3 regions of the Streptomyces sp. NPDC012827 genome follow, and region 2 is predicted to be linked to each of the others. Evidence: riboswitches for the same ligand, from Rfam matches in the RefSeq annotation. Region 2 holds a riboswitch; each other region holds the start of a gene.

Region 1 (3,266 bases), on a different contig from region 2:
CGCCTATCTGATCGCGGGGCACCTCTTCGCCGGCTTCCTCTACCTGCTGTTCCTGTTCGGCGGCCGGAACCAGTGAGCGCGGCGTGCCGGGGCCGGTCGGGTCACGCCTCCGTGAGCAGGCGTTCCCGCAGCAGCTCGCGGGTCCGGGCGGACAGCCCCAGGCCCTGGGTGAGATAGGCCTCCGTCGAGCCCCAGGTCGCGTCGATCGTCTCGAACGCCGCCCGCAGGTACTCCACCCGCGCGTCGAACAGCGGGCTCAGCAGCTCCATCACCTCCGGCGACATCGCGTCCGGGGCGGTGGAGCTGCGGCGCACCTTGTAGCGGCGGTGCGGGTCGTTCGACAACGCGTAGTCCGCCTCGATGGCCTCCCGCTCGACGCCGAGGGCGAGCAGGGTGATCGCGATCGACAGCCCGGCGCGGTCCTTGCCCGCCGCGCAGTGCATCAGTGCCGGAACGCTCTCCTCGGCCATGGAATGCAGGATCCTGCTGTGCTCCGCCGTCCGCTCGACAATCATCTTCCGGTACGAATCGGACATCCGGGCGGCGGCCTTGCCGTCGCCCAGGATCTCCCGGAGCTGCGCGAGGTCCCCGCCCCGGACGAGCTTCCAGAACTCCTTGCCGTCGGCCGGGTCGTTCAGGGGTATGTTCACGTTCCGCACGCCGGGCAGCTCGACGTCCGGGCCCTCCACCCGCCGGTCGGCCTCGTTGCGGAAGTCGAAGACCGTGTGCAGGCCCAGTGAGGCGAGGAAGACGGCGTCCTCCTCGGTCGCGTGGGCGAGGTGGCCGCTGCGGAAGAGGCGACCGGGGCGCACGGCGCGCCCGTCGGCCGTCGGCAGGCCGCCCACGTCCCGGAAGTTGCGGACCCCGGTGAGCCGGGGCTCGTCCGCCGCGGTGGGCGGGATCTGCGGCAGCTGCTGCGTCACGGATGCTCCTGGAAGTAGGCGTTCGGTGGCCGACACGCGTGGGGTTTCTGGCGCAATCATCCAGGGAGGACCCCGCCTGACGCACCCCCTCGGACAGGAATGAGGGATCTGTCCGAATTGAGGCATTGCGGGTAACTCGCGCCGGTTGCAGGCGAGATGGGTTGTCGTGCGTGAGCAGGGTCATAGAGGTGACGCATCGTGGCCGCCCGCCCGGAGCAATTGCCCTGTGCGAAAGGGGGATCGAGGGTCCGTGGTCCACGGAGGGTGACCGGAATTCCGGCGGAGAACGCCGGAGGTGAATGCCGTGGAAAAAGAACGGCTTGTTCCCGCCGACCCCCCTCGTCTAGCGTCACCGTCACTCCGGTCGGACCGCCGAATCCTGCCACCGACCGGAATTCATACCCAGCCCACTCGCGTGGCAGGAGCGGGGGACCCAGGAAGTACGCCGGTCCCGCGACGCAGGACGGCTCGGGGTGAAGTCGCGTGGACACGCGGCCGGACATCTCCAGTCCGAACCCGACAGCTCACCTCGCAGGCGCCGGAGAGGAATTCGCCATGCCCGCGAAGGGTAAGCACCGCCGACCGAAGATCAATTCCCTCACCCGCGGTTTCGTCGCCGCCGGCACCGGAGGCGCCGTCGTCGCGCTTCCGCTCCTGGGCGCGACCGGCGCCCACGCCGCCGAGCAGGCCGCCCCGGCCGCCGCCGTCCAGACCCACGCCGTGGCCGCCGCGCAGGTGGCGCAGACCGCCCAGGCCGCGCCCGCCGCGAAGAAGGCCGCGCCGAGGACGTACTCCGTCGTCAGCGGCGACTACCTGTCCAAGATCGCCACCGAGCAGGGTGTCGAGGGCGGCTGGCAGGAGCTGTACGCGGACAACCGCCAGGTCGTCGGCGAGGACCCGTCCCTGATCCTGCCCGGGATGAAGCTGACGCTGAACGGCGAGAACGCCGCCGCGCCGAAGGCCGCTCCCAAGGCGGAGCGCAAGGCCGCCCCGAAGACCGAGCGCAAGGCCGCCCCGAAGAAGGAGCAGTCCCGCGCCTCCCGGAGCAGCGAGCGCGCCTCCGCCCCGGCCACCACCTCCACCGCGGCGCCGTCCACCGGCAGCTCCACGGCCTCCTCCGGCTGGGTCGCCCCGGTCGCCGGTGGCGTCTCCACCCCGTACCGCGCCTCCGGCTCCATGTGGTCCTCCGGCTACCACACCGGTGCCGACTTCATCGCCTCCTCCGGCACCACCGTCCGCGCCGTCGGCGCCGGTACGGTCGTCTCCGCCGGGTGGAGCGGTGCCTACGGCAACGAGGTCGTCATCCAGCACGCCGACGGCAACTACTCGCAGTACGCCCACCTCTCCTCCCTGGCCGTCTCCGCCGGCCAGTCCGTCAGCGGCGGCCAGCAGATCGGCCTCTCCGGCTCGACCGGCAACTCCACCGGCCCGCACCTGCACTTCGAGATCCGGACCTCGCCCAGCTACGGCTCCGACATCGACCCGCTGGCCTACCTCCGCCAGCACGGCGTCTCCCTCTGACCCGCCGCGCTCGAGAAGCGCGCGCGATCAGGCTCCGCGGTGGCCCGGCACTCCTGTGCCGGGCCACCGGTTTGTTCCGGTCTTGGGGAAATCTTTATCGGTGGCATATGTCACCCGCCGTCAACCCCTCCTTACGGTCGCGTAGGTCACATCCCGGAAGGAAGGATGTGCTCCCGTGGCAGACGATTCGAGATCAACAGACAAGAACGCATTCGGGTCGTACGCGGCGATCGGTGACAGCTTCACCGAGGGCGTCGGAGACCCCGGCCCCGGCGGGACGTACATCGGCTGGGCGGACCGGTTCGCGGTCCTCCTCGCCGACCAGCTGCCGGAACCCGAGGACTTCCGCTACGCCAACCTGGCCGTACGGGGGCGCCTTCTCGACCAGATCGTCGCGGAACAGGTCCCGCGGGCGAAGGAACTCGCCCCCGACCTGGTGACCTTCTGCGCCGGCGGCAACGACATCATCCGCCCCGGCACCGACCCCGACGACGTGGCCGCGCGCTTCGAGCGCGCCGTCGCCGACCTCACCTCCTCCGTCGGCACGGTCATGGTGACCACCGGCTTCGACACCCGCGACGTGCCCGTGCTCCGGCACCTGCGCGGCAAGATCGCCACCTACACCGCGCACGTCCGGGCCATCGCGGACCGCTACGGCTGCCCGGTCCTCGACCTGTGGTCGCTGCGCTCCGTCCAGGACCGGCGCGCCTGGGACAGCGACCGCCTGCACCTCTCGCCCGACGGCCACACCCGGGTCGCCCTGCGCGCCGCCCAGGTCCTCGGCCTGCCGGTGCCCGCCGACCCGGACCAGCCGTGGCCGCC
Region 2 (3,266 bases):
CCCGCCGTTCAGGATGTTCATCATCGGAACGGGCAGCAGGTGCGCGTTCGGGCCGCCCAGGTAGCGGAAGAGGGGGAGGTCGCTGGCCTCGGAGGCGGCGTGCGCGACGGCGAGGGAGACGCCGAGGATGGCGTTGGCGCCGAGCGAGGACTTGTCGGGGGTGGCGTCCAGGTCGAACATGGCCTGGTCGATCAGGCGCTGCTCGGTGGCGTCGTAGCCGACGAGCTCCGGGCCGATCTGCTCGATGACGGCCAGGACGGCCTTCTCGACGCCCTTGCCGAGGTAGCGGTTCTGGTCGCCGTCACGGAGCTCGAGGGCCTCGAACGCACCGGTGGAGGCACCGGACGGGACGGCAGCACGGCCGGTGCTGCCGTCGTCGAGGCCGACCTCGACCTCGACCGTGGGGTTGCCTCGGGAGTCCAGGATTTCCCGGGCTACGACGACGTCGATGGACGGCACGAGCATCTCCTTCTGGGATGTGACGCTAGGTGTGACGCATACGGCGCAAGGCTCGTTCGCCTTGCGACAAGAGCCTAACCGGCCCGGGGGCTCCGGCCCGCCGGGCGCCCGCCCCGTGGGACGAAAAAGGACCCGGGGGCATGCATCCCGGGACGAACCGCCCGCGGGTACTCATGGGTAACAGACGGAACCCCGGTCCGGCGTGCACGGGGGGCACGCCGGACCGGGGTGGTCACCGCGGGAGGTTCGTCAGGGCCGCGAGGCTCACTTCAGGTGGAGCTGCTGGCCCGGGTAGATGAGGTCGGCGTCCTCGACGACGTCCTGGTTGAGGTCGTAGAGGGTGGCCCAGCCGCCCTTGACGCCGTGCGCCTGGGCGATGGTGGCGAGGGTGTCACCGGCCGCGACCTTGTACTCGCCGTCACCCTTCTTGACCTTCTTGCCGGTCGGGGTGGTGACGGTCTTGCGGCGCTCCTGCGGAGCGGCCTGGGCGGTGACGCTCTTGGAGGTCTCGCGGGCGGTCGCCTTCGGAGCCGTGCGCTTGGTGCTGCGCGTGGTCGGCTGCTCGGAGCGGCGCTCGGGCGAGGTGGTGGTGCCGGTCGGCTTCTGGGTCTCGGTGGTGCCGCCGCTGTAGGTGGCGCGGGAGAGGCCGACGCCGCAGCTCGGCCAGGCGCCCTTGCCCTGGCCCGCGAGGACCTTCTCGGCGATGGCGATCTGCTGCGACTTCGAGGCCAGGTTGGCGGTGGAGGCGTAGGCGGTGCCGCCGTACGCGGCCCACGTGGAGGCCGAGAACTGCAGGCCGCCGTAGTAGCCGTTGCCCGTGTTGATGGACCAGTTGCCGCCGGACTCGCACTGGGCGACGCGGTCCCACTCGGAGGCGGTGGCGGCCGAGGCGGTGCCCGTGGCCATCAGCGGGGCGGCGACGGCGGCACCGGTGACGCCGACGAGCGTGACGACCTGGGTGGCCTTGGAGGGACGGCGGTGTTTGCCCTTGCCGGAAAACAGCATGGAGATTCTCCTCACCGACGCCTGCGAGGTGAGCTGTCGGGTTCGGGCCGAAGAGTTGCCCGGCCGCGTGTCCTAGCACGCGGCTTCACCCCAAGCCGAACGTCGGTCGTCCTTCTCGACGACCGGGGCCGGCACTTACCTTGGGTCCCCCGCTCCTGCCTACGGCGCTTACGCGACGACTGTTCCCATCGGCCGGCGGCAGGACTCGGCGTTCTCGGTCGACGGGGCCCGCGGTGGCGAGCGATGACGACCGTAGCCACACTCCTGCCGGAAGTTCAAAGGGGCGCATTGCGGAAATAACGCCCCTACCGTCCTTCCGGCGGAGGGTGTTTGCGCAGGTGAGAGGTCACGGAATCAAATCTTCCGCACAAGCCGCGCCAGTTGGGGCGAAGAGATCCATGTCTCACTTGAGCAGAACCGGACATTACCTCTCGAACTACCCGGCCGACGGCGCCGAACCGATCGTCAGATCAAGGCTCTGACCAGGCAGGATGAGGTCCGGATCGGTGCCCACCGTCCGCCGGTTGGCGTCATAGAGGGCGGTCCAGCCTCCGGGGAGTTGCCGCTCCTGCGCGATGACGGTCAGGTTGTCCCCGGGGCGCACCGTGTAGGCGTCCGAAGTGTCCTGACTGTCCGTTGCGTCCACTCCGGTCGGCGACGCATCGACGACCGGAGCCTTTGCCGGAGTTTCAGACTTCTTGTCCGTCGGTGCGGCATGACGACCTGCTTCGGCAGAAGTGTCCGTCTTGCCGGTTTCCTCCGGGGCGGCGTCACCCCGGTGCTTGCCGGTGCCGGGCGCGCTCGACGGAGCGTCACCTTCCGCCGTACGGGGCTTTTCGGGCGTTCCGGAGGTTCCGGGCGTGTCGGAGGTGCCGGGAGCCGTCGGCGCGCTCGGTGCGGCCGGGTGGGTGGAGGCACCCGGCGCGGCCGGGTGGGTGGAGGCGTCCGGGGCGGCGGTCGTCCCGGCCGCTCCCGGCGTCCGGGAGGCCGTGGGGGCGTCCGGGGCCGAGGAGGCCGCGGGAGCGCCGGAGGCCCGCGGTACGGGCACCGAGGAGGCCGGGGAGGACGGAGAGACCTGCGCGGCGGGCGAGGCGGGCGAGGCGGTCGGCGTGCCGGCCGTGCGGTTCGACTCCGGGGCGGGGCCCGTCTCCTCGGGCAGCGTGACGGCCGGCCCCGGGTTCACGCCCGGCGCCTTCCCGTCGTTGCCCAGCCCGGCGATCGGGGCGCAGGTGGCCCAGTCGGTCGCGCCCGAGGCGAGCGCCTTCTCGGCCACCACGATCTGCTGGGCGCGGCTGGCCAGGTCGGCGCTGGGGGCGTAGGCGAGCCCGCCGTGCCGCTCCCAGCTCTCCTGGGTGAACTGGAGCCCGCCGTACATCCCGTTGCCGAAGTTGGCACTCCACTGGCCGCCCGACTCGCACTCGGCCACCCGGTCCCAGGTGGCCGCGTCGGCGGCGGAGGCGGATCCGGTGGCGAGCAGCGGCAGCGCCATGGCGGATCCGGTCACGCCCGCCGCGACGACGAGAGCGGGGGCCTGACGGGGTCGACGGTGTCGTCCGTTCCCGGAGCGCATACGTACGCCTTTCGCGTGACGGCTGAAGACTGCCGCGAAACGTAGCGGCATTCGAACGTCCGTCACAAGTCGGTCGCCCCGCGATCACGTGAAGATCACACTTCTGACGAACCCTCAGCCGGAGCCACCCGTACGGAAGGGGTGAATTCCACCGGAAGCGTGCGCAAACCGCGCATGATGAGCCCGCCGCGCCACCGCAGTTCGGCCGGGTCGGCGGCGAGCCGCAGGTCCG
Region 3 (3,266 bases), on a different contig from region 2:
CCGTCCCCGCATCGCCTTCACCGCGGGGCGGACTGCACCGAATTCACTTCGTACCCGTGCCGCTTTTCGAGCAGCACAAAATACCCCCGCTTTTTCTTTTCTCTTTGTAGGGCACGCGTGTTAATTCCGCGCACTCGCCGTGTTGACGGCATGTTGCGGAAGCCTCACACGCCCCCGCGCCGGCCTTTTCAGCCGGTGCAGCGGCAGCGAGTGTTCCGCGTGCATCGCCGTCAGCGCGCGGGCCCGCTCGGCGTCCCCGCGCGCCACCGCGTCCACGATCGCGCCGTGCTCGGCCCAGGCCTCCACGGGCCGCTCCGGCTGCTCCACCACGTACATCCAGGCGATCTTGTGCCGCAGCTGGGTGAGCAGGGCGGCGAGGGCGGGTGAGCCGGAGGCCTGGGCGAGCGTCTCGTGGAACCAGCCGCCGAGCGGGCGCAGGTCCTCCCCCTGGCCCCGCCGGGCCCGCTCCTGCCCCAGTCTGACCAGGCCGCGCAGCACCTTCAGATGGGCCTCGGTGCGCCGCTGGGCCGCCCGGGCCGCGCCCAGCGGTTCGAGCAGCGCCCGGACGTCGAGCAGATCGGCCGCCTCCTGCTCGGTGGGCTCGGCGACATGGGCGCCGGCGTGACGGCGGCTGACGACGAAGCCCTCGGACTCCAGGGTCCGCAGGGCCTCGCGGACCGGGACGCGCGAGACGCCGTACCGGCCGGCGAGCTGTTCCTCCGTCAGCCGGCCGCCGGGCTCCAGAACGCCCGAGACGATGTCGTCCCGGATCGCCGTGCACACCGATTGCGCGGGAATGCGCATGTCCGACCTCCGCTTTGTTCCGCGCAGCGCTCGGCACCCTCGTGCCTTTCCGCGAATTCATTGCACGCGACTCTAGGGCAAGGGGCGGGAAATTCCGATGGCCGGGCCCCCTTCAGGGCATTCTTTTGGCCGAAGAAAAACCCCGGCTCGCGGGGAGCCGGGGCGGGTGGAGCTTTCGGTCGGGTGCCTCAGAGGGCGACACCACGGGCGCGCAGGTACGCGACCGGGTTGATGTCCGAGCCGTACTCGGCGCTGGTGCGGGCCTCGAAGTGGAGGTGCGGTCCGGTGGAGTTGCCGGTCGAGCCGGAGACGCCGATCTGCTCGCCGGGCTCGACGGTCTGGCCGACGTGGACCTCGATGGAGGCGAGGTGACCGTACTGGGTGTACGTGCCGTCGTTCATCCGGATGACGATGTTGTTGCCGTACGCGCCGCCCCAGCCGGCCTCGACGACCGTGCCGGCCCCGACGGAGACGACCCGGCTGCCGTAGGCGGCGTGGAAGTCGACACCGGAGTGGCTGCCGGAGGACCAGAGGGAGCCACCCGTCTTGTACCCGGTGGAGACGTACGAGCCGGCGACCGGGAGCTGGAAGGAGGCGAGGCGGCGGCGCTCGGCCTCGCGGGCGGCGCGCTCGCGGGCCTCGCGGATCTCCTGGGCGCGGGCCTCGGCCTTGCGCTTCGCCTCGGCGCGGGCCTTCTCCTTGGCGGCGGTCTCGAAGGCTTCCTGCTCCTGGGCGGCGACCTGCGCGTTGACGCGGTCGGCGAGCGAGTCCTCGGTGATGACGCGGGTGAGGCCGGTGTCCTCGGGAGAGCGCTCCTCCGTGTCGGCGGCGAGCGCCGGCGAGGCGAGGGTTCCGATGACGCCGGAGGTCGCGAGGGTGGCCGCGCCGGCGATGCCCACGCCGCGGCGCGCCATCCGGCTCGGAGCACGATGCTTCCCGGTGGCACGGGTGAACGCCAAGAGGACGGTCCTTTCCTTCCTTCTCGCCTACCGGGTTAGCTGACGGGTTCGGAGCAGGAAGGTCTCCTACGGGCCCCTCCGCGCGTGGCGAAGGCGTCCGATTCACCCCAGGGACTGCGTGCGGGTCCCCGGCTCCCCAGGCTCGCGCCTGACGGGGACTCGGCGATCGCTGTCCGATGCCGCGGGTGCGGCGCGTGCAACGGGCGGACAGCGCACATGACGCTATGCGTACGATCTTTCAATCGGCAAACAGACTCGGCTGTTTGTAAGACATGCCACAGGGCAGACGCGCACCCTTGCCCCCAATACGGACAAAGCGGAGGACCCTGACGTCCTGTGACATCAGGGTCCTCCGCCCGTTTCGCGGTCGGTCGACCGGTCGGCCGTCAGCCGGTCACGACGGTCACGTCACCGATGCCGAGGGCGCGTACGGGCTCCTCGATCTGTGCCGCGTCGCCCACCAGGACGGTGACGAGCCGGTCCACGGGGAAGGCGTTGACGACGGCGGCCGTGGCCTCGACCGTGCCGGTCTCGGCGAGCCGCGCGTACAACTGCGCCTGGTAGTCGTCCGGCAGGTGCTGCTCGACCTGGTCGGCCAGCGTGCCGGCGACGGAGGCGGCCGTCTCGTACTTGAGCGGCGCCACCCCCACCAGGTTCTGCACGGCCGTCTCACGCTCGGCGTCGGTGAGCCCCTCCGCGGCGAGCGTCCGCAGCACCTTCCACAGGTCGTCAAGTGCCGGGCCGGTGTTGGGGGTGTCGACGGAGCCGCTGATGGCGAGCATCGAGGCGCCGTTGCCCGCGGCGTCGGAACGGAGCACCTGCCCGAAGGCCCGCACGCCGTAGGTGTAGCCCTTCTCCTCGCGCAGGACGCGGTCCAGGCGGGAGGTGAGCGTGCCGCCGAGGCAGTACGTGCCGAGGACCTGGGCCGGCCACACGCCGGCGTGACGGTCCGGGCCGATCCGGCCGATGAGCAGCTGCGTCTGGACGGCGCCGGGGCGGTCCACGATGACGACCCGTCCCCTGTCGTCGGCGGTGATCGGCGGCATCGGGCGCGGCTCGGCCGGCTCACCGGTCCAGGCGCCCAGGGTCTCGGCGAGCACCTTGTCGAGGTCGACGTCGGTCAGGTCGCCGACGACCACGGCGGTGGCCGTGGAGGGCCGGACGTACGCCTCGAAGAAGGCGCGGACGGCGGCGGCGTCGATCGCGGCGACGGTCTCCTCCGTGCCCTGGCGCGGCCGGGAGACGCGCGAGTCGGCCGGGAAGAGTTCCTTGGAGAGCTGCTTGGCCGCCCGGCGGGACGGGTTGGCGGTCTCGTGCGGGATCTCGTCGAGGCGGTTGCGCACCAGGCGCTCGATCTCCGACTCCAGGAACGCCGGGGCGATCAGGGCCTCCGCGAGCAGGCCGAGCGCCTTGGGCAGCCGGGAGACGGGAACCTCCAGGGAGACCCGTACGCCCGGGTGGTCCGCGTGCGCGTCGAGAGTCGCGCCGCACCGCTCCAGCTCC

What was found. A riboswitch is a leader RNA that binds a small molecule or an ion and turns the genes downstream of it on or off. The one in region 2 is predicted to bind cyclic di-AMP.
Region 1: linked by a shared signal. The riboswitch ahead of ACFY60_RS24545 (peptidoglycan DD-metalloendopeptidase family protein) and the one ahead of ACFY60_RS25895 (transglycosylase family protein) in region 2 are both predicted to bind cyclic di-AMP.
Region 3: linked by a shared signal. The riboswitch ahead of ACFY60_RS20700 (M23 family metallopeptidase) and the one ahead of ACFY60_RS25895 (transglycosylase family protein) in region 2 are both predicted to bind cyclic di-AMP.

Annotation. Positions count from the first base shown of each region.
Region 1 covers NZ_JBIBBY010000011.1:266,775-270,040, forward strand. Annotated here, with positions in the region: gene ACFY60_RS24535 (DUF6126 family protein) at 1-76, shown strand, start outside; gene ACFY60_RS24540 (tyrosine-protein phosphatase) at 102-923, opposite strand; cyclic di-AMP (ydaO/yuaA leader) riboswitch at 1,318-1,474, shown strand; gene ACFY60_RS24545 (peptidoglycan DD-metalloendopeptidase family protein) at 1,479-2,444, shown strand; gene ACFY60_RS24550 (SGNH/GDSL hydrolase family protein) at 2,620-3,266, shown strand, end outside.
Region 2 covers NZ_JBIBBY010000012.1:253,153-256,418, reverse strand. Annotated here, with positions in the region: gene eno (phosphopyruvate hydratase) at 1-459, opposite strand, end outside; gene ACFY60_RS25895 (transglycosylase family protein) at 724-1,464, opposite strand; cyclic di-AMP (ydaO/yuaA leader) riboswitch at 1,468-1,641, opposite strand; gene ACFY60_RS25890 (transglycosylase family protein) at 1,901-2,968, opposite strand; gene ACFY60_RS25885 (cytochrome P450) at 3,130-3,266, opposite strand, start outside.
Region 3 covers NZ_JBIBBY010000009.1:112,669-115,934, reverse strand. Annotated here, with positions in the region: gene ACFY60_RS20705 (GntR family transcriptional regulator) at 121-804, opposite strand; gene ACFY60_RS20700 (M23 family metallopeptidase) at 993-1,763, opposite strand; cyclic di-AMP (ydaO/yuaA leader) riboswitch at 1,774-1,938, opposite strand; gene ACFY60_RS20695 (M16 family metallopeptidase) at 2,150-3,266, opposite strand, start outside.